One region of the Duganella sp. Leaf61 genome, then DNA from elsewhere that is predicted to be linked to it. Evidence: riboswitches for the same ligand, from Rfam matches in the RefSeq annotation. Region 1 holds a riboswitch; the other holds the start of a gene.
The links. Region 1 has a riboswitch for thiamine pyrophosphate ahead of thiC (phosphomethylpyrimidine synthase ThiC). Riboswitches for the same ligand answer to the same signal wherever they lie in the genome.
Positions count from the first base shown of each region.

Region 2: it holds a riboswitch for thiamine pyrophosphate, as region 1 does, so the genes downstream of both, ASF04_RS16305 (TonB-dependent siderophore receptor) here and thiC (phosphomethylpyrimidine synthase ThiC) in region 1, are expected to answer to the same signal.

Region 1 is NZ_LMLM01000012.1:737,071-748,681, forward strand. Features, by position in the region: gene ASF04_RS12160 (thiazole synthase) at 1-504, opposite strand, end outside; gene thiS (sulfur carrier protein ThiS) at 521-724, opposite strand; gene thiC (phosphomethylpyrimidine synthase ThiC) at 735-2,651, opposite strand; TPP riboswitch at 2,722-2,831, opposite strand; gene ASF04_RS12175 (diguanylate cyclase domain-containing protein) at 3,483-6,074, shown strand; gene ASF04_RS12180 (valine--tRNA ligase) at 6,141-8,933, shown strand; gene ASF04_RS12185 (class I SAM-dependent methyltransferase) at 9,056-10,648, shown strand; gene ASF04_RS12190 (methyltransferase regulatory domain-containing protein) at 10,645-11,611, shown strand, end outside.
Region 2 is NZ_LMLM01000028.1:268,866-280,476, reverse strand. Features, by position in the region: gene ASF04_RS16330 (hypothetical protein) at 214-615, opposite strand; gene ompR (two-component system response regulator OmpR) at 862-1,563, shown strand; gene ASF04_RS16320 (sensor histidine kinase) at 1,578-2,957, shown strand; gene ASF04_RS16315 (hypothetical protein) at 2,954-3,661, shown strand; gene ASF04_RS16310 (Imm26 family immunity protein) at 3,675-4,166, opposite strand; TPP riboswitch at 4,358-4,454, shown strand; gene ASF04_RS16305 (TonB-dependent siderophore receptor) at 4,513-6,648, shown strand; gene ASF04_RS16300 (AAA family ATPase) at 6,645-7,184, opposite strand; gene pnuC (nicotinamide riboside transporter PnuC) at 7,181-7,822, opposite strand; gene ASF04_RS16290 (S46 family peptidase) at 7,856-9,988, opposite strand; gene ASF04_RS16285 (PAS domain S-box protein) at 10,056-11,611, opposite strand, start outside.

The sequences.
Region 1 (11,611 bases):
GATGCCCATGCCGGAGCCGATCAGCGAGGCCAGCGGCATCACCGCCACGCAGCCGATGTCCTCCAGAATTTTGGCCTGGATCGGATCGTCGCTGCAATACACCATCACGTCGAAGCCGTCCTTGACCAGGGCCTCGGCCGCGACCAGGGTTTCCGGCATGTGCGGGAACAGCGTTTTTTCGTCACCCAGCACTTCGAGCTTGACCAGCTTGTGGCCATTCAAAAGCTCGCGCGCCATTTGCAAGGTGTAAATCGCGTCCCTGGACGTGTAGCAGCCGGCCGTGTTGGGCAGGATCGTGTACTGCGACGGCGGCAGCACGTCGAGCAGGCTCGGCGCTTTCGGGTCCTGGCCGATGTTGACGCGACGAATCGCCACGGTGATGATTTCCGCGCCGGCCGCATCGGTGGCCTCGCGCGTTTGCTGCAGGTCCCGGTACTTGCCGCTGCCGACCAGCAGCCGCGATTGATAGGTTTTTCCTGCGATGGTCAATAAGTCTTCGTTCATATAGGTTCCTTGATGTTCAGCCGCCGCCGATGGCGCGCACGATGTCCACTTTGTCCTGCGGTTGCAGCTCGCGCTGCGGCCACTGCTGGCGCGGCACCACCGCGCGGTTGACGGCCAGCGCCAGCGCCTGGCCCGTCAAGGACAAGCCATCGACCAGCTGGTCCAGCGTCTGGCGTGCCGGCACCGCGTGCGGCGCGCCATTAAGTTCAATCTCGATCATGGAAATTCCTTCACAACTTGCGATACAGCTCGGCGCCGTTCCTGATGAATTCCACGGCCTTCACCTGCATGCCCTGCGCCAGCGCGGCGCCGTCGGTCATGCCGTTGGCCGCCGCGTACTCGCGCACTTCCTGGGTGATCTTCATCGAGCAGAAATGCGGGCCGCACATCGAACAGAAATGCGCGACCTTGGCCGAGTCTTTCGGCAGCGTCTCGTCGTGGAATTCGCGCGCCTTATCGGGATCGAGTCCCAGGTTGAACTGGTCGTCCCAGCGGAATTCGAAGCGCGCTTTCGACAGGGCGTTGTCGCGGATCTGGGCACCCGGATGACCCTTGGCCAAGTCGGCCGCGTGCGCGGCGATCTTGTACGTGATGATGCCGTCCTTGACATCGTTCTTGTCGGGCAGACCCAGGTGCTCCTTCGGCGTCACGTAGCACAGCATGGCCGTGCCATACCAGCCGATCTGCGCGGCGCCGATGCCGGACGTGATGTGGTCGTAGCCGGGCGCGATGTCGGTGGTCAGGGGCCCCAGCGTGTAGAACGGCGCTTCGTGGCACTGCTCCAATTGCAGGTCCATGTTCTCCTTGATCAGCTGCATCGGCACGTGGCCGGGGCCTTCGATCATCACCTGCACGTCGTGCTTCCAGGCGATTTGCGTCAGTTCGCCGAGGGTTTTCAGTTCGCCCAGCTGCGCTTCGTCGTTGGCGTCGTAGATCGAGCCTGGACGCAGGCCGTCGCCAAGCGAGAACGACACGTCATAGGCCTTCATGATCTGGCAGATCTCTTCGAAGTGCGTGTACAGGAACGATTCCTGGTGGTGCGCCAGGCACCACTTGGCCATGATCGAACCGCCACGCGAGACGATGCCGGTCAGCCGTTTGGCAGTCAGCGGCACATAGCGCAGCAGCACGCCGGCGTGGATGGTGAAGTAATCGACGCCCTGCTCCGCCTGCTCGATCAGGGTGTCGCGGAAGATTTCCCAGGTCAGGTCTTCGGCCTTGCCGTTGACCTTTTCCAGCGCCTGGTAAATCGGCACTGTACCGATCGGCACCGGGCTGTTACGGATGATCCATTCACGCGTTTCGTGGATATGCTTGCCGGTGGACAGGTCCATCACGTTGTCGCCGCCCCAGCGGATGGCCCAGGTCATCTTTTCCACTTCCTCGCCGATCGAGGACGTCACCGCCGAATTGCCGATATTGGCGTTGATCTTGACCAGGAAATTGCGACCGATGATCATCGGCTCCACTTCCGGGTGGTTGATGTTGGCGGGGATGATGGCGCGGCCGCGGGCGATTTCGTCGCGCACGAACTCGGGCGTGATCTCCAGCGGAATGCTGGCGCCGAACGACTGGCCCGGGTGCTGGCGGCCCATCAAATCGGCCAGGCGCTGGCCCATCGGGCCAGAGTCTTTCAGTTCAGCCAGGTACTCGCGGCGGCGCAGGTTTTCGCGGATCGCCACGTATTCCATTTCGGGCGTGACGATGCCCTGGCGCGCATAGTGCATCTGCGTGACGTTGCGCCCTTCCCGTGCGCGGCGCGGTAGCCGGTGCAAATTGAAACGCAGCTCGGCCAGCGCCGGATCGGCCAGGCGCGCCTGACCATACTCGGACGTGGGACCGCTCAGTTCCTCGGTATCGTCGCGCTCGAGTATCCACGGCAGGCGCGGCGTGGCGGCCAGGCCCGAGCGGATATCGATCACAGCCTCGGGGTCGGTGTACGGACCCGACGTGTCGTACACGTACACCGGTGGGTTGGTCTCGAAACCGAACGACGCGGGCGTGTCGGCCTGGGTGATGCGGCGCATCGGCACGCGCAGGTCGGGACGGCTGCCTTGTATATAGACCTTGCTGGAATTGGGCAGCGGGTGGATTGCTGCCTGGTCCACCGTGGCGGTGGCGGACAGGAATTTCTGGTGGGCGTTCATGTGGCTCCTTGGTTGGCTACAGGAGCCAGCAAAGGAGGTAGGACGACACCAGTATCCACGAAAACCGTGGCGGCGTTGTCCTGAGCTTCCCTTCGCTGGCATTATCCAGATCAGGTTCGGAGGGTATTTCTCACCCGCGCAGCAAGCTGTATGCCGTGCGCAGGACCCCTAGCGTGTGCCGCCCGGCATAGGTCCCCGGGCAGCGCGACGATTATAACCGCGCCATGCCGATTGCGCGACCCCGTATTGACAGCAGCGTGCTCGTAGCAAAAATGCCACAACCAGCACGCCACGCTGGGGTATAGTGACCTCATGCCAAGAAGCAATACTTATCGCTGTTCCGTCCTGCCGGTGCGCGCCGCCCGCGGCAGTGCGGACGCTGCATGGGCGCTGCTGCTGGCGATCACGGCCATCGTGCTGCTCCTGGCCAGCGCCACCGAGGCCCAAGCCCAAGGTGCCGAGCGCTGGGCGCCCCTGGCGCATACCGCTTTCAAGCACCACCAGCATGCCGACATGTCCGGCGCCGAAGCAATCGTTCAGGACCGCCAGGGATTTGTGTGGATCGGTACCCAGGCCGGGCTACTGCGCTGGGACGGCACCCGGCACATCCGGTACCTGGCCGACCCCGACCGGAGCGACACCCTGCCCGACAGCTATATCCTGAGCCTGCACATCGACAGCCGCGAACGGCTGTGGGTCGGCATGAATTCGGGCGGCGTGGCGCGCTACGATGCCGAGCGCGATACCTTTGTCCGCTATCGCACCGGCACCGGCATGGACGGCCAGGCCAATGGCGATGGCAGCGCCATCGCCGACGACGGCACCGGCGGGGTGCTGGTCGGCCATGGCACCGGCATCGACCGCATCGACGCTTCCGGCGCGGTCAGCCACCTGACCTATGCCGAGGGTACCATCCCGGCAGGCGGTATCAACCGGCTGCTGCGCGCCGCCGATGGCCGGCTCTGGATAGGCACCGAGCGCGGCCTGTTCCTGCTGGACGCCCAGCGGCGCCTGCGGCCGGTGGCCCTCGGTGACGCGGGGTTGCCGGCGCTGGCGGTCATTGTGCTGTTCCAGGACAGCGCCGGCCGCATCTGGATCGGCACCCGCGCCAACGGCGCGTTCCTGCTCGACCCGGCAACGCTGCAAGCTGCGCCCGTGCAAGAGCACGGGCCGGCGGCGTCGCTGCCCACCGACCGCGTGACGGCGATCATCGAAGTGGCGCCCGACGAACTGTGGTTCGGCACCGACGGCGGTGCGGGCGGCATCCTGGTATTCGATGCCCGCAGCGGCGCCTCGCGCCGTATTCGCCACAGCGCCGATGCGGCGGACAGCCTGCCCGACAACAACATCATGACCATGTTCCGCGAGCGCGGCGGCATCGTGCTGGTCGCCACCATGGGCTGCGTCAGCCAGCACGGACCGGTGACCGGGGCAATCACCACGGTGCGCCACCTGGGCCAGGCAGGCAGCGGCATCCTGAGCGTGCCGGCCATGATGCAGGCGCCGGACGGACGCATGTGGCTGTCGATTGCCGGCGGTGGCGTGACGATCGTCGACCCGGTCAGTGGCCGCGTGACCGCCGTGCCCGACCTGGCCAAGGGCAGGGTGCTGGCGATTGCGCCCGGCCCCGATGGCGACATCTACCTCGGCACCCAGCAAGGCCTGTACCGCGCCGACGCCGACGGCCGCCGCGCACGTCTGGTGCCAGTACCAGGGCGCGGGCCGGACGTGGAAGTGTGGGCGCTGGCCTGGAGCGACCGGGTGCTGTGGCTCGGCGGTCTCGATGGCGTCTGGGCGCTGCAGCTGCAGGCCCCTGGCGGACGCGACATGCTGCGCCTGCTGCGCCACGAAATGCTGCGCCTGGGCGACCACCGCGTCACTGCCCTGCTGGCAGCCGGTAACGATCTCTGGGTAGGCACCCGCACCGGGGTAGCGCGGCTCGACCGCTACGACCATGCCGCCATCGGCGTCGAGGTGCTTCCTACCGAGCTGGCCACGCCCGACCGCCTGGCGCCCGGCTACGTGTCGTCGTTGCTGGTGGACCGCCAGGGGCGGCTGTGGCTGTCGAACTTCGGCACCGGCGTGATCCTGCTTGAACGCACCGATGCCGATGGACGGCGGCGCATGCGCCGGTTTGGCCGGCAGCAGGGCATGCCCGACAATGGCGTCAACAAGCTGCTGGAAGACGGCGACGGCGCCATCTGGGCCAGCACCGAGACCGGCCTGGCGCGCATCGATCCGCGCACCCTGGCGGTCATGCCGCTCGGTGCTGGCGACGGCGTGCAGGTGCCCGTGTACTGGACCAATTCCGGCACCCGGACTGCTGCGGGCGAACTGGTGTTCGGAGGTTTGACAGGCCTGACCGTGTTGCGTCCACGCGCGCTGGCGCCATGGCGCTACGCGCCGCCGGTCGCGGTCACCCGCATCCTGCTGGGCGACCGCGAAATCCCGGGCAGCATCTACAACCTCGCCGGCCGCAAGGCTGCGCCGATCACGGTCACGCCGGAAGGACGCGAGCGCGGCTTCTCGCTTGAATTCGCCGCGCTCGACTATTCTGCGCCCGAACGCAACCGCTATGCCTACCAGCTCAAGGGCTTCGATCGCGACTGGATCGCCACCGACGCCGCCACCCGCCGCGCCAGTTATACCAACCTGCCGCCGGGCGACTACATGCTGCTGCTGCGCGGCTCGAACCGCAGCGGTGAATGGTCGGCGCCGCTGGAGGTGCCGGTGCGGGTGCTCACCGCGTGGCATCAGCAACCGTGGGCGCGCCTGAGCGCGGTGCTGCTGGCAGCGGCGCTGCTGGCCGGCCTGATGCAGCTACGCACCAGGTACCTGCGCCGGCGCCAGCGCGAACTGGAGGCGATGGTGCAAGCGCGCACCGCCGAACTACGCGCCACCCAGGCGCAGCTGGAAACCCTGGCCTACAGCGATGCCCTCACCGGCCTGGCCAACCGGCGCCTGTTCAGCGACGAGCTGCGCCTGCTGGTGGCGCAGACCGAGCGCGGCGGCCCGGCATTCACCCTGCTGCTGATCGATCTCGACCACTTCAAGCCGGTCAACGACACCTACGGCCACGACGCCGGCGACGCCCTGCTGGTGGCGGCCGCCGGACGCCTGCTGGCGGCGGTGCGCGAGTCGGACCGGGTGTTCCGCCTGGGCGGCGACGAGTTCGCCGTCTTGCTGGGCCAGGCCACCGACCGCGCCACCCTGGCGCCCATGTGCGCGCGCATGCTGCACGACCTGGCCCAACCGCTGCTGCTGCCCGCCGGGGCGACGATCGAGATCAGCGCCAGCGTGGGCGCGGCGGTGCACCAGCGCGGCCACAGCCACGAACAGCTCTACAAGCAGGCCGACGTGGCGCTGTACCGCGCCAAGGCGGCGGGACGCAATGCCTGGTGGCTGGCCGAAGACCCGGGTTAGGCCGCTGCGCGCAGCGGCGGCTGCGTCATCTATAATGGCTGTTTTCGCACATTACTCTGCCCAATCATGGAATTAGCCAAGTCTTTCGAGCCTGCCGACATTGAACAATTCTGGCGTACGGAGTGGGAATCGCGCGGTTACTACACCGCCACCCTCGACGCCGGCAAACCTTCTTTCAGCATCCAGCTGCCGCCGCCGAACGTCACCGGCACCCTGCACATGGGCCACGCGTTCAACCAGACCATCATGGATGGCCTGACGCGCTACCACCGCATGCTGGGCCATAACACGGCCTGGATTCCCGGCACCGACCACGCCGGCATCGCCACCCAGATCGTGGTAGAGCGCCAGCTCGACGCGCAAAAGATTTCGCGCCACGACCTCGGCCGCGACGAATTCATCAAGCGCGTGTGGGAGTGGAAGGAAAAATCGGGCTCCACCATCACCGGCCAGATGCGCCGCCTGGGCGCCTCGCCCGACTGGCAGCGCGAATACTTCACCATGGACGAGCCGCGCTCCAAGGTCGTCACCGACGTCTTCGTGCGCCTGCACGAGCAGGGCCTGATCTACCGTGGCAAGCGCCTGGTCAACTGGGACCCGGTGCTGGGCACCGCCGTCTCCGACCTCGAAGTGGTATCGGAAGAAGAAGACGGCTCGATGTGGTACATCAAGTACCCGCTGGCCGACGGCTCGGGCACCATCACGGTGGCGACCACCCGTCCGGAAACCATGCTGGGCGACGTCGCCGTGGCGGTCGATCCCACCGACGAGCGCTATGCGGCGCTGGTCGGCAAGATGCTGACCCTGCCGCTGGTCGGCCGCGAAATCCCGATCATCGCCGACGAATATGTCGACAAGGCGTTCGGTACCGGCTGCGTCAAGATCACCCCGGCGCACGACCAGAACGACTACGCGGTCGGCCAGCGCCACCAGTTGCCGATGCTGTCGATCTTCACGCTCGCAGCGAAGATCAACGACGAAGCGCCCGAGCAATATCGCGGCATGGACCGTTTTGTCGCGCGCAAGCAGATCGTTGCCGACCTCGAAACGGCCGGCCTGCTCGAAGAAGTCAAAAAACACAAGCTGATGGTGCCGCGCGGCGACCGTACCGGCGTGGTCATCGAGCCGATGCTCACCGACCAGTGGTTCGTCGCCATGAGCAAACCGGCGCCGGAAGGCACGTTCTTCCCCGGCAAATCGATCGCTGAAACCGCGCTGGAAAAAGTGGCCAGCGGCGACATCAAGTTCGTCCCTGAAAACTGGAGCAACACGTACAACCAGTGGCTCAACAACATCCAGGACTGGTGCATCTCGCGCCAGCTGTGGTGGGGCCATCAAATCCCGGCGTGGTACGACGAAGCCGGCAATATCTTTGTCGCCAAGACCGAAGCCGAAGCGCTGGTCAAGCAGCAGGCGGCCGGCAGCACCGGTCCGCTGCGCCGCGACGCCGACGTGCTCGACACCTGGTTCTCGTCGGCGCTGGTGCCGTTCTCCACCCTGGGCTGGCCTGAAGAGACGCCGGACCTGAAAGCGTTCCTGCCGTCGTCGGTGCTGGTCACCGGCTTCGACATCATCTTCTTCTGGGTGGCGCGCATGGTGATGTTCACCCTGCACTTCACCGGCAAGGTACCGTTCGAGACCGTGTACGTGCACGGCCTGGTGCGCGATTCGACCGGCCAGAAAATGTCCAAGTCGAAAGGCAATACGCTCGATCCGATCGACCTGATCGACGGCATTGGCATCGATGCGCTGGTGGCCAAACGCACCACCGGCCTGATGAACCCGAAAGACGCGGTCAAGATCGAAAAAGCCACGCGCAAGGAATTCCCGGAAGGCATCGCCGCCTACGGTACCGACGCCGTGCGCTTCACCATGGCGTCGTACGCTTCGCTGGGCCGCAACATCAACTTCGACCTCGGCCGCGCCGAAGGCTACCGCAACTTCTGCAACAAGCTGTGGAACGCCACCCGCTTCGTGCTGATGAACACGGAAGAGAAGGACTGCAGCGCCAGCGACGCCGACCTGTCAAACGCCGACAAGTGGATCATCTCGCTGCTGCAAAAGGCCGAGCTGGACGTGGCCAAAGGTTTCGAAGACTACCGCTTCGACAATATCGCCTCCACGATTTATAAATTCGTGTGGGACGAGTACTGCGACTGGTACCTGGAAGTAGCCAAGGTGCAGGTACAACACGGCAACGAAGGCCAGCAACGCGCCACCCGCCACACGCTGTTGCGCGTGCTGGAAGTGGTGCTGCGCCTGGCCCATCCGATCATCCCGTTCGTGACCGAAGCGCTGTGGCAGGCGGTAGCGCCGCTGGCCGGAAAAAGCGGTGCGTCCATCATGATGCAGCCGTACCCGATCGCCAACACCGCCAATATCGATGAGTCGGCTGAAGCGTGGATGCTGCAACTGAAATCGCTGATCGACGCCACCCGCAACCTGCGTGGCGAAATGCAGCTGGCGCCGTCGCTGCGCGTGCCGCTGATCGTCGAGCCTGCCAACGCTGCCGACAAAGAAGCGCTTGCCTTGTGCGCGCCGTACATCCAGGCGCTGGGCAAGCTGGCCGAAGTGCAGATCGTCGATGCCCTGCCCGATTCGCCGGCAGCAGTGGCAATTGTCGGCACGACCAAGCTGATGCTCAAGGTCGAGATCGATGTGAAAGCGGAACGCGAGCGCCTGGCCAAGGAAATCATGCGCGTGGAAGGCGAAATCGCCAAGGCCAACGGCAAGCTGTCGAACGAGAGTTTCGTCGCCCGCGCGCCGGTGGAAGTGGTGGCGCAGGAGAAGGAACGCGTTGCCAACTTCTCGGCCACGCTGGACAAGATGCGCGAGCAATTGGCCAAGCTGCCAGCCTGATGCAGTTCTGAGTCAGGTCTGCCTGCGACAGCCGCCTTCGGGCGGCTTTTTTTATCCCTGCGGCCAGGGCGGCATGCAGATCGCTGCTAGAATGACACGATACCAATTTAACAAGGCTCGCGATGATGCAGTGGACCGGTGGCTACGTGGCGGGCATCGATTACACCCACGGCTACTATCGCGAACTGGGCCCGCTGCACGCGGCCATGGCGCTGGCCCATGCCGGCGTGCCCATGCCCAGCGTTGCCACCGCCTGTGAGCTGGGCTTCGGCCAGGGCCTGTCTACCAATATTCACGCCGCCGCCAGCAGCGTGGCCTGGTACGGTACCGACTTCAATCCCGTTCAGGCCGGCTTTGCCGCTGACCTGGCGCGCAGCGCCGGCAGCAGCGCGCAACTGATGGACCAGTCGTTTGCCGAGTATTGCGCGCGCACCGACCTGCCCGATTTCGATTTCATCGCGCTGCACGGCGTGTGGAGCTGGGTCTCGCCCGCCAACCGCACGCTGTTGCGCGACTTCGTGCGCCGCAAGCTCAAGCCCGGCGGCGTGCTCTACCTGAGCTACAACTGCCAGCCGGGCTGGGCGCCGATGGTGCCGGTGCGCGACCTGCTCAGCGGCTACATCGACCGCATGACCGCGCCTGGCGCCGGCCTCGAGCGCCGCATTGACGCCGCGCTCGACTTTGCCGACAGGCTGCTGGCCACCCGCCCTGCCTACCTGGAAGCTTACCCGCAGGTGGCCGCGCGCCTGGCCGGCCTGCGCGCCCATGACCACCGCTACCTGGCCCACGAATATTTCAACGCCGACTGGCAACCGTTGGACTTTGCCGAGCAGGCCACCAGCTGGGCCGAAGCCGGCCTGTCCTACGCGTGCCCGGCCCACCACCTCGACCAGCTCGACTTGCTCAACCTGACCGCGCCGCAACGGACGCTGCTGGCGCAGTTGCCGGACCCGGTGCAGCGCCAGGGCGTGCGCGACCTGATGCTGAACCAGAATTTTAGACGCGACTATTGGGTAAAAACAGGGGTAAAAACAGGGATAAGAACCGAGGCAGGCCGCCTTGTGCCGCAGGACCGCTTCGCTCCGGCAGAGCACGACGCGGCAATGCGCGGCCAGCGCGTGGTGCTGGCGATGCCGCGCGCCGACATCGACCTGACAGTGCGCACCGGCGCCTTCGAGATCACCCTCAACCAGGCCATGTACGCGCCCCTGCTCGACGCCCTGCAAGACCACCAGCCGCGCACCGTGGCCGAGCTGGAAGAGCTGGTGCCGATGCGCGGCGGCATGCGCCAGCTGTTCGAGGCGGTATTCATCCTGTGCGGCATGGGCGTGCTGGCGCCGGCCCAGGCGCCCGATGCGGTAGCCGCCGCCAGCCCCGCCAGCCGGCGCCTGAACCTGGCGCTGTTCGACCGCGCACGCGGCAGCGACGACATCCACCACCTGGCCTCGGCGCTGGTCGGTGGCGGCCTGGCCATGCCGCGCATACTGCAATTATTTTTGCTGGCACAGGCGCGCGGACTGCGCGGCGCCACCGCCTGGCGCGATTTCACCTGGCAGCAACTGGAAGCAAACAACGCCCCGCTGCACAAGGACGGCAAGCCGCTGGCCACGGCCGAAGAAAACCTGGCCGAGCTGCAACGCAAGGCCGATATTTTTGAACGCCTGTACCTGCCACTCTATCAGGCGCTGGGCATTGCGGACACCGACACGCCATGATCGATAGCACCGACAACAATGCCGCCCACAACCATCGCGCAGCGCTGCGCATCGCGCTGGCATTTGCCAGTGCCGGGCTGCAGACGCCGGCGCCCGGCATCGTGTGCAACCTGGGGCTGGGCGTGGGCACCGAGGGTGCCGAGGTCCTGAGCCTGGAGCTAGCTCAGAGAGCGTCGCCGCTGGACCGGTCGATGGCGGCGTTTTGCGCGCGCGGCGATCTGCCCGACTTCGACATCATCGTCCTGCATCAACCGTGGTCCTGCCTGTCGTCTGGCGTGCAGGCCGTGGTTGTCGACTTCGTGCGGCGCAAGCTCAGGGTGGGCGGCGTATTCACCGTCAGTTACCACTGCCAGCCCGGCTGGGCGCCGCTGGCGCCGTTGCGCAGCCTGCTTGCGCAAACGGCCAGCCGCCTGGGCACGTCCGGCGCCAACGCCCCCGACAAGACCGCCAACGACGCTGACGACGTCGACACCGACATCGACACTGACATGATCGACCAGGTGCTGGACTTCTCCGACAGTTTGCTCGATACCAGTCCAGTCTATTTCAGCACCTACCCGCACGTGGCCGAACGTCTGCGGTCATTACGCGGCGAACCGAAACCAGCGCTGGCGCGCGACTATTTCAGCCACTGGCAACCACTCAGCTTTGCCAACATGGCCGACCTCCTCGGCGAAGCCAAGCTGAGCTTTGCCTGCCCGGTCGAGTATCTCGACCACAACGCCGACCATCACCTGACCGGGCAGCAGCAGGCGCTGCTGGCAGAGCTGACCGATCCGGTGTTTGCCGAAAGCGTGCGCGACCTCATGGTCAACCGCAGTTTCCGCAGCGATTACTGGGTCAAGGGCGCGCGGCCGCTGTCGCCGCTGCAAACGATCGAGGCGAAGCAACGTCCGTCCGTGGTGCTGGCCACGCAGCAGGAACCTTTTCATTCCGCCACCGCAGCCCCGCCGCGTGGGGCGA
Region 2 (11,611 bases), on a different contig from region 1:
TCTTCCTCCAAGCGGAACACGCGGCCGGAAGGCATTGCGTGTAATAAACTAATATTACACATGATTAACCAAAAGAGAATGATTATCATGTTGAGCAATCGCCAATGTGATGCAATTGCCACACATTAATGTCATCCATGCAAAAACGCCCGCCGTGCAGAACACGGCGGGCGTCGGGATAACGGTAACTGTCGGTAGCGATGCAGGCGGATGTCAGCGGCGCGGCGGCAGCGCATACACCTCGGCGCCGGCTTCGTTGATCTGGCGCCGCAGGTCGCGCCGTTCGTCGGCGGTCATGCGGCCCACGCGGCGGCTCATCTCGGCATTGCGGTTGTTCTCCTGCATGGCGCGACGCTGTTCCTCGGCACGCGACTCGTAGCTGCGCGGATCGAGCTGGCGCGACTGGTCCTGGCGCAGGTCTTGCCGCATGTCCTGCTGGCGCGGGGCGCTTTGCTGGCTGCGATTGTCACGATTGTCGTCACGGCGATCCTGGCCGGCGGAATGCGCGGGCAGTGCCGACAGCACACCGCAGCACACCACGACGGAAGCCAGGGTGGATCGAACGCAAAAAGATGCGCTTGCTGCCGCGTGTATTTTTTTGAGGTCGATGAACATGGCGTTCCTAAGAGGTGATTCCATGCCCGCAGTGTATGATGGTTTGCACGAGGGAGTAAGACCAATCGGGTAAAGTTTGTAACACTTTGTAATGGGTAAAAACAGACGTTTTCGTGACGCGAATATGACGTTACCATAGCAACATCAATAAGACAACTTGGCAGAGAAATGACGACGACTACGCTTGATTCCAACAACACTGGCGGCAGTAATACCGTCAATCAGCATGGCCATCAGGCCAAGATTATGGTAGTGGACGACGACGTGCGCCTGCGCGATCTGTTGCGCCGTTATCTCACCGAACAAGGCTTCAACGTCTTCACCGCCGAAAGCGCCACCGCCATGAACAAGCTGTGGCTGCGCGAGCGCTACGACCTGCTCGTGCTTGACCTGATGCTGCCCGGCGAAGATGGCCTGTCGATCTGCCGCCGCCTGCGCGGCGCCGGCGACCAGACCCCCATCATCATGCTCACCGCCAAGGGCGAAGACGTGGACCGCATCGTCGGCCTCGAGATGGGCGCCGACGACTACCTGCCCAAGCCGTTCAATCCGCGCGAGCTGGTGGCGCGCATCGGCGCCGTGCTGCGCCGCCGGGGCCCCGACGAAATTCCGGGCGCACCGTCCGAAACCCCGCAAACCTTCGAGTTCGGCCAGTTCGTGCTCGACCTGGGCACCCGCACCCTGAAAAAAGCCGGCGAAACCGTGCCGCTCACCACCGGCGAATTCTCGGTACTGAAAGTATTCGCCCGCCATGCACGCCAGCCGCTGTCGCGCGAAAAACTGATGGAACTGGCGCGCGGGCGCGAATACGAAGTGTTCGACCGCAGCCTCGACGTGCAAATTTCGCGCCTGCGCAAGCTGATCGAACCCGATCCATCGAGCCCGCTGTACATCCAGACCGTCTGGGGCCTGGGCTATGTGTTCATTCCGGAGGGTCAGCCGCGCTAAGCGCGGGCTAGCGCATGAAGTCCAAGTCGAAGTCACCGCTCAAATGGTTGTTCACGCTCCGTCTCGCCAGCCTGAAAAGCGGTTTGTTCTGGCGTACCTTCATCCTGCTGGGCGCCCTTACCACCACCAGCATGACAGCCTGGGTGGGCATGATCAGCGTGGTCCAGCACGATCCGCAGGTGCAGCAGATCTCGGCGCAGGTGGTGTCGGTGGTCACCATCACCCATGCCGCCCTCACCCACTCGGCGCCCGAACTGCGGCGCGAACTGCTGTTCGACCTGGTATCCAACGAAGGCATCCGGGTGTTCACGCTGGAAGCCGACGACCAGGTCGATCCCCCGCCCGACAACGCGCTCATGCCCGACATCCAGAAGCTGGTGCGCGCCAAGCTTGGACAGGACACGCGATTTTCGTCCAAGGTCAACGGCGTCTCCGGCTTCTGGGTGTCGTTCAAGATCGACGACGACCAGTACTGGCTGATGCTCGAACGCGAGCGCATTCGCGGCCTGACCGGCATCCAGTGGCTGGGCTGGGCCAGCGTGGTGTCGCTCATTTCGCTGCTGGGCGCAGCCTTCATTTCCAGCCTGGTCAACCTGCCGCTGCGGCGCCTGACCAAGGCTACGCGCGCTTTTGCCCAAGGCATGCGCCCCGATCCGCTGCCTGAAAAAGGCCCGAACGAAATCCTCGAAGCGAACCGCTCGTTCAACCAGATGGTGCTGCAGTTGCAGCAGGTGGAGTCGGACCGCGCGGTGATCCTGGCCGGTATTTCGCACGACCTGCGCACCCCGCTGGCGCGCATGCAGCTCGAAGTGGAAATGGCCCATCTGTCGGACGAAGCGCGCGAAGGCATCCAGTCCGACATCGGCCAGATGGACGCCATCATCGGCCAGTTCCTCGATTACGCCAGGCCCACCGAAGCGTCGAGCTTCATCAACGTCGATATCAGCGAACTGCTGGCCGATGTCGCGCACGACGCCGCGCGCATTCCCGATGTGCGCGTCAAGACCGACATCGCACCTGGCTTGCACGCGATGGGCAACGCCACCGACCTTAAACGCGTGATCAACAACCTGGTGGAAAACGCGCGCCGCTACGGCAAGACGCCCGACCAGGACGTCACCGAGATCGATATCGGCTGCAGCATCAAGGGCGTGGGTGCAGCCAGCCGGGTGGTGATCGAGGTGCAGGACCACGGCGCCGGCGTGCCCGACGACCAGATCGGCCAGTTGCTCAAGCCCTTCACCCGGCTCGATACGGCGCGCGGCCAGGCCAATGGCGCCGGCCTGGGGCTGGCCATCGTGGACCGTGTATTGCAGCGCCATGGCGCCGAACTGAGGGTACGCAATCGCGACGGCGGCGGCCTGGCGATCCAGATCCTGATGAAAGCAGCATGAGACATTCGACCTTGATGACCGCCGCGCTGCTTGCCTGCGCACTCGCCATGCCCGCCTGGGCAGCAAAACCCGCCATGCCGCTGCAGCAACGCGAGCCGACCACCGAAGAGCGCACGTCGTTCGACGCATTTTTCAGCGCGCGCCAGGCGGCTGTGCCGCAAGGGCCGTGGGCCACGCCGCCGTTGTTCGCCCCCGCCTTCGAGGTCGAACGCCATGGCAACAAACAGCCCTGGCGCGTGATCGCGCGCGTGGACTCGTCACCGCGCCGCTCGCACCCGGACCTGTGCCGGCAAATCCGTTCGAGTTTTATTTATGACGCCAGGGCCCCCGTGGGCGAGCGCTGGCAGGATGCGGCCGAGCCGCCGCGCTGGTACATATGGCTGGCCACGCCCACCGTGCCCTGTGCGGCAGCGCGCTACACCACCTTGCAGGACCCGAAGGTGGCGGACGTGGACGCCGTGGCGCTGCTGCGCCAGCACCGCGATTTGCTGGGACGTGCACGTCTGCTGTTTGCCGGCAACTCGCAATGCGCGCCGTATCGCGCGCTGACGTACCGGCTGGCCGCGCTCGAGCCGGCGGCGCCCGTCGCCGGCGCGCCGCTGATGCTGGGCATGGTGTTCGAGAGCGACCGCAATACCGTGGCGCGGGTGGCGGTGCGCAAAAGCCGTGGCGAGTACACGGCGTGGAATGTCGGCTGCAGCTGAGTGAACGACCGGATCAGACTGATTTGCGGTTGAGCGGGTGGTCGGCGCCAACCAGCAGCTTGGTCAGCAGCAGCTCGGCCGAACCGTAGCCGTACAGCGAATCGGCCTCGAAGCCGACGGTTTCGTAAGGCACCGACTCCTCGCGCTCGGAGCGGGCAGGATCGTTGCTGGAGTAGGTAACGCGCCAGGCGCGCTTGAGGGCGTCGGCCCGGCGCAGGAACTGCGGCATCGGCCACTGGGCGGGATCGAAAGCCTCGAGCTCGCCCAGCACGCGCCAGTGGCCACTGACCAGCGCCATGTCGCCAACCCGCAGTACCTTGACCGCGTCTTGCGCGGTCAACGAGGCAAGCTGCGCCAGGTCGGGCAAACCATCTTGCCGGGGACCGAACAAATAGGCCAGCATGATCTTGCTGCCCGGCGACAAACGCGCCACCAGGCCGGCGCCGTAACCACCATCGAGCAATGGCACGGCGAAAAAACTACCTTCTTGATACGACTGCCTCATTCCCATCCTTTCACTGCACGTTGCGGACGGTCTTGCTTGCATTGCCGGGCCCGCCTCGCTGGCGCCTTGCGGCGCAAAAGTGGCAGTGTAGCGAGGCGGCGCCGATTGTGGCGCACGCGTGACGCAGGCGTCACAATCGCGCTGGCGGTCCCACGATGCGGCCTTTCAATGATGACGTTTGTGTTACACTCGCGGTTCGCTAGGGGTCCTGGAATTGTTTCCGGGTGAGAGATACCCTTCGTACCTGATCTGGATAATGCCAGCGAAGGAAAGCGCAAAAGTCGGTCTCCTCCCCTCCTTTGATGGCTCTCTTCGCGGCTTCCGGCCGAACAAGTAGAGAGCAGACATGTACAAACCCAACCTTGCCGTATCCGTCATCGCCGTAGCGGTGTTCAACTCCTTTGCCGGCGCCGCCATGGCCGAGGAAGCCGACCAGGCGCTGCCCGAAGTCGTCGTCAGCGCGACCAAGGCCCGCGCCAGCACCGCCTCGATCGGCGGCTTTTCCAATGCGCCGCTGCTGAGCACCCCGGCCTCGCTCAACGTGATCACGTCGCAGCAGATGCTGGACCTGCAGATCCGCTCCACCACCGACGCCGCCCGCTACGACGCCAGCCTGTCCGACGCCTACAACGCGGTCGGCTATGCCGAGCAATTCTCGATCCGCGGCTTCAAGCTCGATAACGGCACCAGCTACCGCAAGGACGGCATGACGATTGCCGGCGATACCCAGATCGCGCTGGAAAACAAGGAACGGCTGGAAGTACTGAAAGGCCTGTCCGGCCTGCAGGCCGGCGTGTCCGCGCCCGGCGGTGTGCTCAACTACGTGACCAAGCGCCCCACCGACAACCCGATCCGCATGGTGGTGCTGGAAACGCGCGAGCGTGGCACGCTGTACGGCGCTGCCGACGTTGGCGGCCGCTTCGAGGACACCCGCTTCGGCTATCGCGTCAACGTCGCTGCCGAGCGCCTGCGCTCGATCGTCAAGGGCGCCGACGGCAACCGCAAGTTCATCTCGGGCGCATTCGACTGGCGCATCTCGCCGCAGGCGCTGCTGCAAATCGACGCCGACTACCAGCGCAAGTCGCAGCTGACCGCCCCCGGCTTCCAGCTGCTCAACAACACCACGCTGCCGGCAATCGATGCCGACACCATGCTCAACGACCAGCCGTGGGCGCGCCCGGTCGAAACCATCAGCAGCAATATCGGCGCCCGCTTCGAGTACACCTTCTCGCCCGAGTGGAAAGCCACCGTCAGCGCCAATCAGAACACCTTCAAGCGCGACGACTACACGGCCTTCCCTTACGGCTGCGGTGCGCAGGACCTGTACCCTGGCTTCTGCGGCAACGGCGACTACGACGTATATAACTACATCAGCGAAGGCGAAAAGAAATCGCCATTGACGGTGCAGGCGCTGTTGCAGGGCCGCTTTGCCGCCGGCGCGATCGAACACGAGGTGACGTTCGGCAGCTCGCTGATGCGCAACCGCGAAAAATGGGGCGACGACCTGTACGATTACTCGGGTACCAGCAATATCTACCACCCGGTGATCGTGCCGCCAGCACCGGGCACCAGCGGCCCGGTGTCCGAGCGCCGCTACACCAACGAGCGCTCGCTGTTCGCCCAGGATATCGTCAGCCTCGCCGAACAACTGAAGCTGCATGCCGGTGCGCGCTACGTGCAGGTGCGCCGCAACCAGTACGTCGGTGAAAACGAGGCCGGCGTGATCCAGCCCAACGCTCTGACCGATGCCGGCTTCTGGCTGCCCAGCGTGGCGCTGGTGTACAGCCTGCGTCCGAACGTCTCGCTCTACACCTCGTACGCGCAAGGCCTCGAGCATGGCGGCGTGGCGCCCAAGGGATCATTGAACGAACGGCAGGCGCTGGAACCGGCAAAGTCGAAACAGGTGGAGCTCGGTGTCAAGGCCGACATCCGCACCGAACTCAGTGCCACGCTGGCGCTGTTCCAGATCCGCAAGGGCCTGGAATACGTCGACAACGCTTCCAATATGTTCGTGCGTAACGGCGAGGCAGAAAACCGTGGCCTGGAAATGGGGCTCAACGGCCGCGCCTCGCGCGAACTCACCGTCGGCATCACCGCCACAGGGCTGAGCACCAGGCAAAGCGGCACCGGCTCGGCCAGCCTGGACGGAAAGCGCGTGACCAACGTGGCGGCGTTCAAGTCGTCGGTGTATGCCGACTACGCGGTGCCGCAGGTACAGGGACTCAATGTGAGCGCCAACTGGCAGTATTCGGGCAAGAAGGCCTTCGATGCCGAGAACACGGTGTTCGTGCCCAAGTACCACTTGATGAATTTTGCGGCGGCCTACTCCACCCGCATCGGCGGCGTGGCCACTACCGTGCGCGCCGGCATCGACAACGCCTTCGACAAGTTCTACTGGCGCGATGTCACCCCGGACCTGGGCGGCTACCTGATCCCGGGCGCGTCGCGCACCGGCCGCGTGTCGGCGCAGTTCGACTTCTAAGGCAAGTAGCGCCTGGCCTGTGCCAGGCGCGCTTCGGGCGTGCCTGTGACCAGCAGGTAGGGAATGGCGCGCCTTTTCAACTCTTCCATCAACATGGTGTTGATGGTCACGCTCACCTGCTCCGATTCGCGTTGCAGGCCGTCCGCTTCCCACGGTATATCGGGCGCAGTCACCAGCGTGACGGCGTAGTCGCGCTGGTGGCGGTCGGCCAGTTGCGCCAGTTCGGCGTCGATCCCTTGAAAATAATGGCGGCTGTACACGGCCGTCATCAACGGCGTGGTGTCGCAGAACAGGTAGCGGTGCGCCAGCGGCGCCGCGATGTCTTCGCGCGCCAGCTGGGTGCGGGCGATATGGATCTGGTCCTGCGCGACCGGAATGCGCTGCTCGGTATCGACAAACTCCCGCAGGTATTCCGGCACCCACACGGTGCCGTAGTCGCGCGCCAGGGCCGCCGCCAGCGTGCTCTTGCCCGACGATGCCGTGCCCAGGATGGCCACTTTCACCGGCAACGCTTGCTCCCCCACGCCGACAGTCACTCCAGCACCAGCCGGCGTCCGCCGCCGTCATTGCCACCGCCGCCGGTGGGCATGCCGGCCGACTGCTGCCAGGTGCGCAGGCCCACGATTGCCATGCCCACGAAGATCGCGTACAGGATGGCGGTAAGCATCAGGTTCTTGTGCAGGTACAGACCCACGTACAGCACATCGACAATGATCCACACGTGCCAGTTCTCCACCTTTTTGCGCGACAGCAGCAACTGCCCGACCAGGCTGCCGGCGGTGAGAAAACCGTCCGAGTGCGGCACGTCGGTATCGGTCCAGGTCTTGAGGAACATGGCCAGCACCACGAAGCCGGCAAACCAGCCGCCCACCGCCAGCCAGCGCCCGCGCGCATCGAGCGCGGTGACCGGCAAAGCCGCATGATTGCCATCGCCGCGCAGCCACTGGCGCCAGCCGTAGATCGATACCGCGATGAACACGAACTGCAAGCCCATGTCGCCGTACAGGCGCGAACCGAAGAACACCATCGCGTAGGTGGCCGACGAGACGATCGCGAACAGCCAGGCCCAGTGACTCTGGCGGATATTGAGCCACACCGTGACCACCGCCAGCACGAACGACAGCAGCTCGAGCGGCGTCGTGACGAACACCGCCAGGTGCAATGGCAGGTTCATATACCCGAGCAGGTCTGTCAGTGCGTGCATGGTTTACTTCGCGGCCTTGGTTGGATACTTGATGGTCATTTCCTGCAGCAGGTTGTCGGCATGGTCCACTTCCGTCATGATCCACAGCATATACCGGATATCCATGTGGATGGCGCGGGTGATCTCCGTATCGAAGTACCAGTCCTTGGTGATCGACTCGTAGGTGGAGTCGAAATTCAGACCGATCAGCTCACCGTTGCGGTTCATCACCGCCGAGCCGGAATTGCCACCCGTGGTGTCGGCGCTGGTGAGGAAGTCCACCGGCACCGTGCCCAGCACCGGATCCTTGAACTGGCCGTAGCGCTTGGCCTTGATCGCGTCGAGCAGCTTTTGCGGCGCATTGAACGGATCCTTGCCCGTGTGCTTCTGGACGATGCCTTCCACCGTGGTAAACGGCCCCTTGGTGATGCCGTCGGCCGGCGAGTATGGCGCCACGGTACCGTAGGTCACGCGCAGCGTGGAGTTGGCGTCCGGGTACACCGGCTTGCCCTGCGATTTCTTCCACGCGATCACGGCCGCCATGTATTGCGGGATCACGCGTTCGAGGTTGCCGTCCAGTTCAGCGCGGCGATCCTTGAGCGACTGCGTCACGCCGTCGAGCTTTAACGCCAGTTGCAGGAAGGCGTCGTTCGAGGCCTTTACGGCAGCGGCGTCCTTGCCCATCCAGCCCACCCGCTTGGCGGTGTCGCCCAGTTCGGTGTTGGCGTACAGCGCGGCCACGGCGTCCGGCGCCGGCAGCAAGGCGTCCAGGCCCTGCACGTGCAGGGCCTTCGGCAGCTTGGCGTAGCGTTGCAGGGCGGCGGTGAAGCGCGCCTGGTCCACGCCGGCCACGTACGATTGCTCGAGGCGGTTCAGGCGCGCGCGGATCATGTTCTGGTCGCGCTGCTGGTAACCCACTTCGCGCTCGGCATCGGGCTTGGCGCCTTCGTTGGCCAGGCGTACCAGGGTGGTGGCGCTTTTCAGCAGGTCGCTGGTGAACGCCACGCCGTGGCCGAATTCTTCGTCGGACAAGGCGATGTCGGCAGCGATCACGCTATCGAGTTCGGCCAGCAGTTGCGGCGACTTGCCCGGCTGTTTGGCGTACCAGGCGCGGAACTCGGCATCCTGCGCATCCTTGATGGCAGCGATGTCCTTGCGCGCGAAACCGTCGGACAGGCCCTGCGCCTTCTTCATCACGTTGTTGAGGCTCTTGGCCACGCTGGCGTAGCGCACTTCGTTGGCCGGGCTGCCTTTGGTCGATGCGGCAATCACGTCGAGGTCGGCCTGGATTTCGGCCACGCGCTGCGGGAACGTCACGTCGCGCGCGGCGCGCACTTCGGACGGCAGCTTGTAGCGGCTGGTGCGGCCCGGGTAGCCGGCCAGCAGCACCGGGTCGCCGTTTTTCAGGCCGGCGGCCGACACCACCAGGAAGTCCTTCGACTGGTAAGGCACGTTGTCCGGCGACGGATCGGCCGGGCGGCCATCCTTGCCCACGTAGGCGCGCAGGAACGAGTAGTCGCCGCCCTGGCGCGGCCATTCGTAGTTGTCGATGTCGCCGCCGAAATTGCCGATCATGTCGGCCGGCGCGTACACCAGGCGCACGTCGCGGATCATCATCTGGCGGATGCGATAGTATTCGAGGCCGCGATGGAAGGCCGGCACCGAGCAGCGATAGGCTTTATCGCTTTCGCATTCGGCGATCAATACCTTGATGGCTTTTTCGACGGCATCGTGGCGCTGCTTGCCGGTCATGGCCGGCGTGACGTTTTTCAGTACACGGGCTGTGACGTTTTCCACCTTGTCGGTGACGTAAACGAGCGTGTTCGGACCGCCCGGCAACTCTTCCGCGCGGGTCTTGGCCAGGAAGCCGTTTTCGATGTAATTGTGTTCGGGACTCGAGTTGCGCTGGATGGCGCCATACGCGCAGTGGTGGTTGGTGACCACCAGGCCGGCGCTGGAGACGAACGATGCCGAGCAGCCGCCCAGCGAAACGATGGCGCTCATCGGGTGCTTCGACAGGTCGGCCAGTTTTTCGGCGGGGATGGCGATACCGATCTTTTTGAGTTCGGATTTCAGCTGCGGCAGCTGGTATGGCTGCCATTGGCCTTCGTCGGCCCGCGCCGACGTGGCTGCCGCGCAGATCATGGCGACAGACATTGCGAGTTTTTTTAACAAGATTGAGCCCCTGGTTGAAAGTCAGCGGCAGTATATTCCTTTTCCCGCGTCAGCTCCATACCAGGTCGATGCACAACGTGAGCCGGCAACCGCCGCCGGCCAGGTATGGCGCCACCTCGAGGTGGCCGCCCAGCGCCTGCACCCGCTGCGCCATGCCGATCAGGCCGAACGAGTCGCTCTTGGCGCGTCCTTCCGGCGCCAGGCCGATGCCGTTGTCGGCCACGGTGAAAGTGAGCCGCCCTTCGCGCACCGTGAGCGCAATCGCCACATGGGTAGCCTTGGCGTGGCGCCGCACGTTGGTCAGCGCCTCCTGCAGGCTGCGGAACAGCACGATCTCCACTTCCGGACCGATGGCCGCAAATTCGGCTTCGGGCGGCAACGACAGGTCGCAGGCAATGCCGCTGCGCTTGCGGAACTCGGCCGCCTGCCATTCGAGCGCTGCCTGCAAGCCCAGGTCCAGCACGGCCGGGCGCAGGTCGTTCATGATGCCGCGCACGCTGCGGATGGTGGCATCCACATGGTCGAGCGCGCACTGGGTGCGCCGGTGCAGGCGCGGATGGCGGCTGCCGGTACGCACGGCCAGCAGCGAGATGTCGATGCGCAGCGCCAGCAGGTTCTGTCCCAGCTCGTCGTGAACGTCGCGCGCAATGCGCTTGCGCTCCTCCTCCTTGACCGACTCCAGGTGCGCGGCGAGCTTGCGCAGCTGTTCACGCGACTGGAACAGCGCGGCCTCGGTGCGCTTGCGCTCGGCGATTTCCATGGTCAGCAGGCGGTTGGCGGCGGTCAGCTCGGCAGTGCGCGCCGCCACCCGCGCATCGAGGTCGCGCGACAGCGCCAGCAAGTCGGCATCGGCGCGCCGCCGCGCCGTCACATCGGAAAACACGCCGATGTAGCGGCTGATGGCGCCCTGCTCGTCGTGGATCACGGTGAGCGACATGCTGGCCACCCACGGCGTGCCGTCGCGCCGGCGGTTGTGCACGTCGCCTTCCCACTTGCCTTCCGTGCGCAAGCGCTGCATCGCGTCCGCGTGATAGCCGGGAGCATGGGCGCCGGGGTGGCCGAGGAAACGCGGATTGCGCCCCAGCGCTTCTTCCACCGCATAGCCGGTAATTGCGGTAAAGGCGCGGTTGACGGCGACGATATCGCAATTGGCATCGCACACCAGGACGCCCTCGCCCATGTGGTCAAGCACCTGGAACGCGCGCTGGCGCGCTGCCTCGCGCGCGCGGTCGCTGCCGATGTCAGTGAGGATCACGCGGAACTTGCGGGCGCCGGGATCGAGGTTGACGTCCAGGTGGACCTGACGGCCCTCCCCGCCGCCGTTACCGGGCTTGCGCGGATCGAACAGCGGCAGCTCCAGGGTGCCGCGCTGGCCGTGTTCGAGCACCCCGGCCAGGAACCGCCGCAGGACGGCCTGCGCCGATGCCGCCACGAACTGCTCGAAGCGCCGGCCCGGCAGCGCATCGCGCGGCAGTCCGAGCAGCTCGCCGGCCGCGACATTGGCGCGCGTGATGCCGCCTTCGGCATCGAGCGACAGGTAGCCCACCGGGGCCTGGTCGTACAGCACGGCATAGCGCTCGCGCCCTTCTTCGGCCTCGTCGCGTT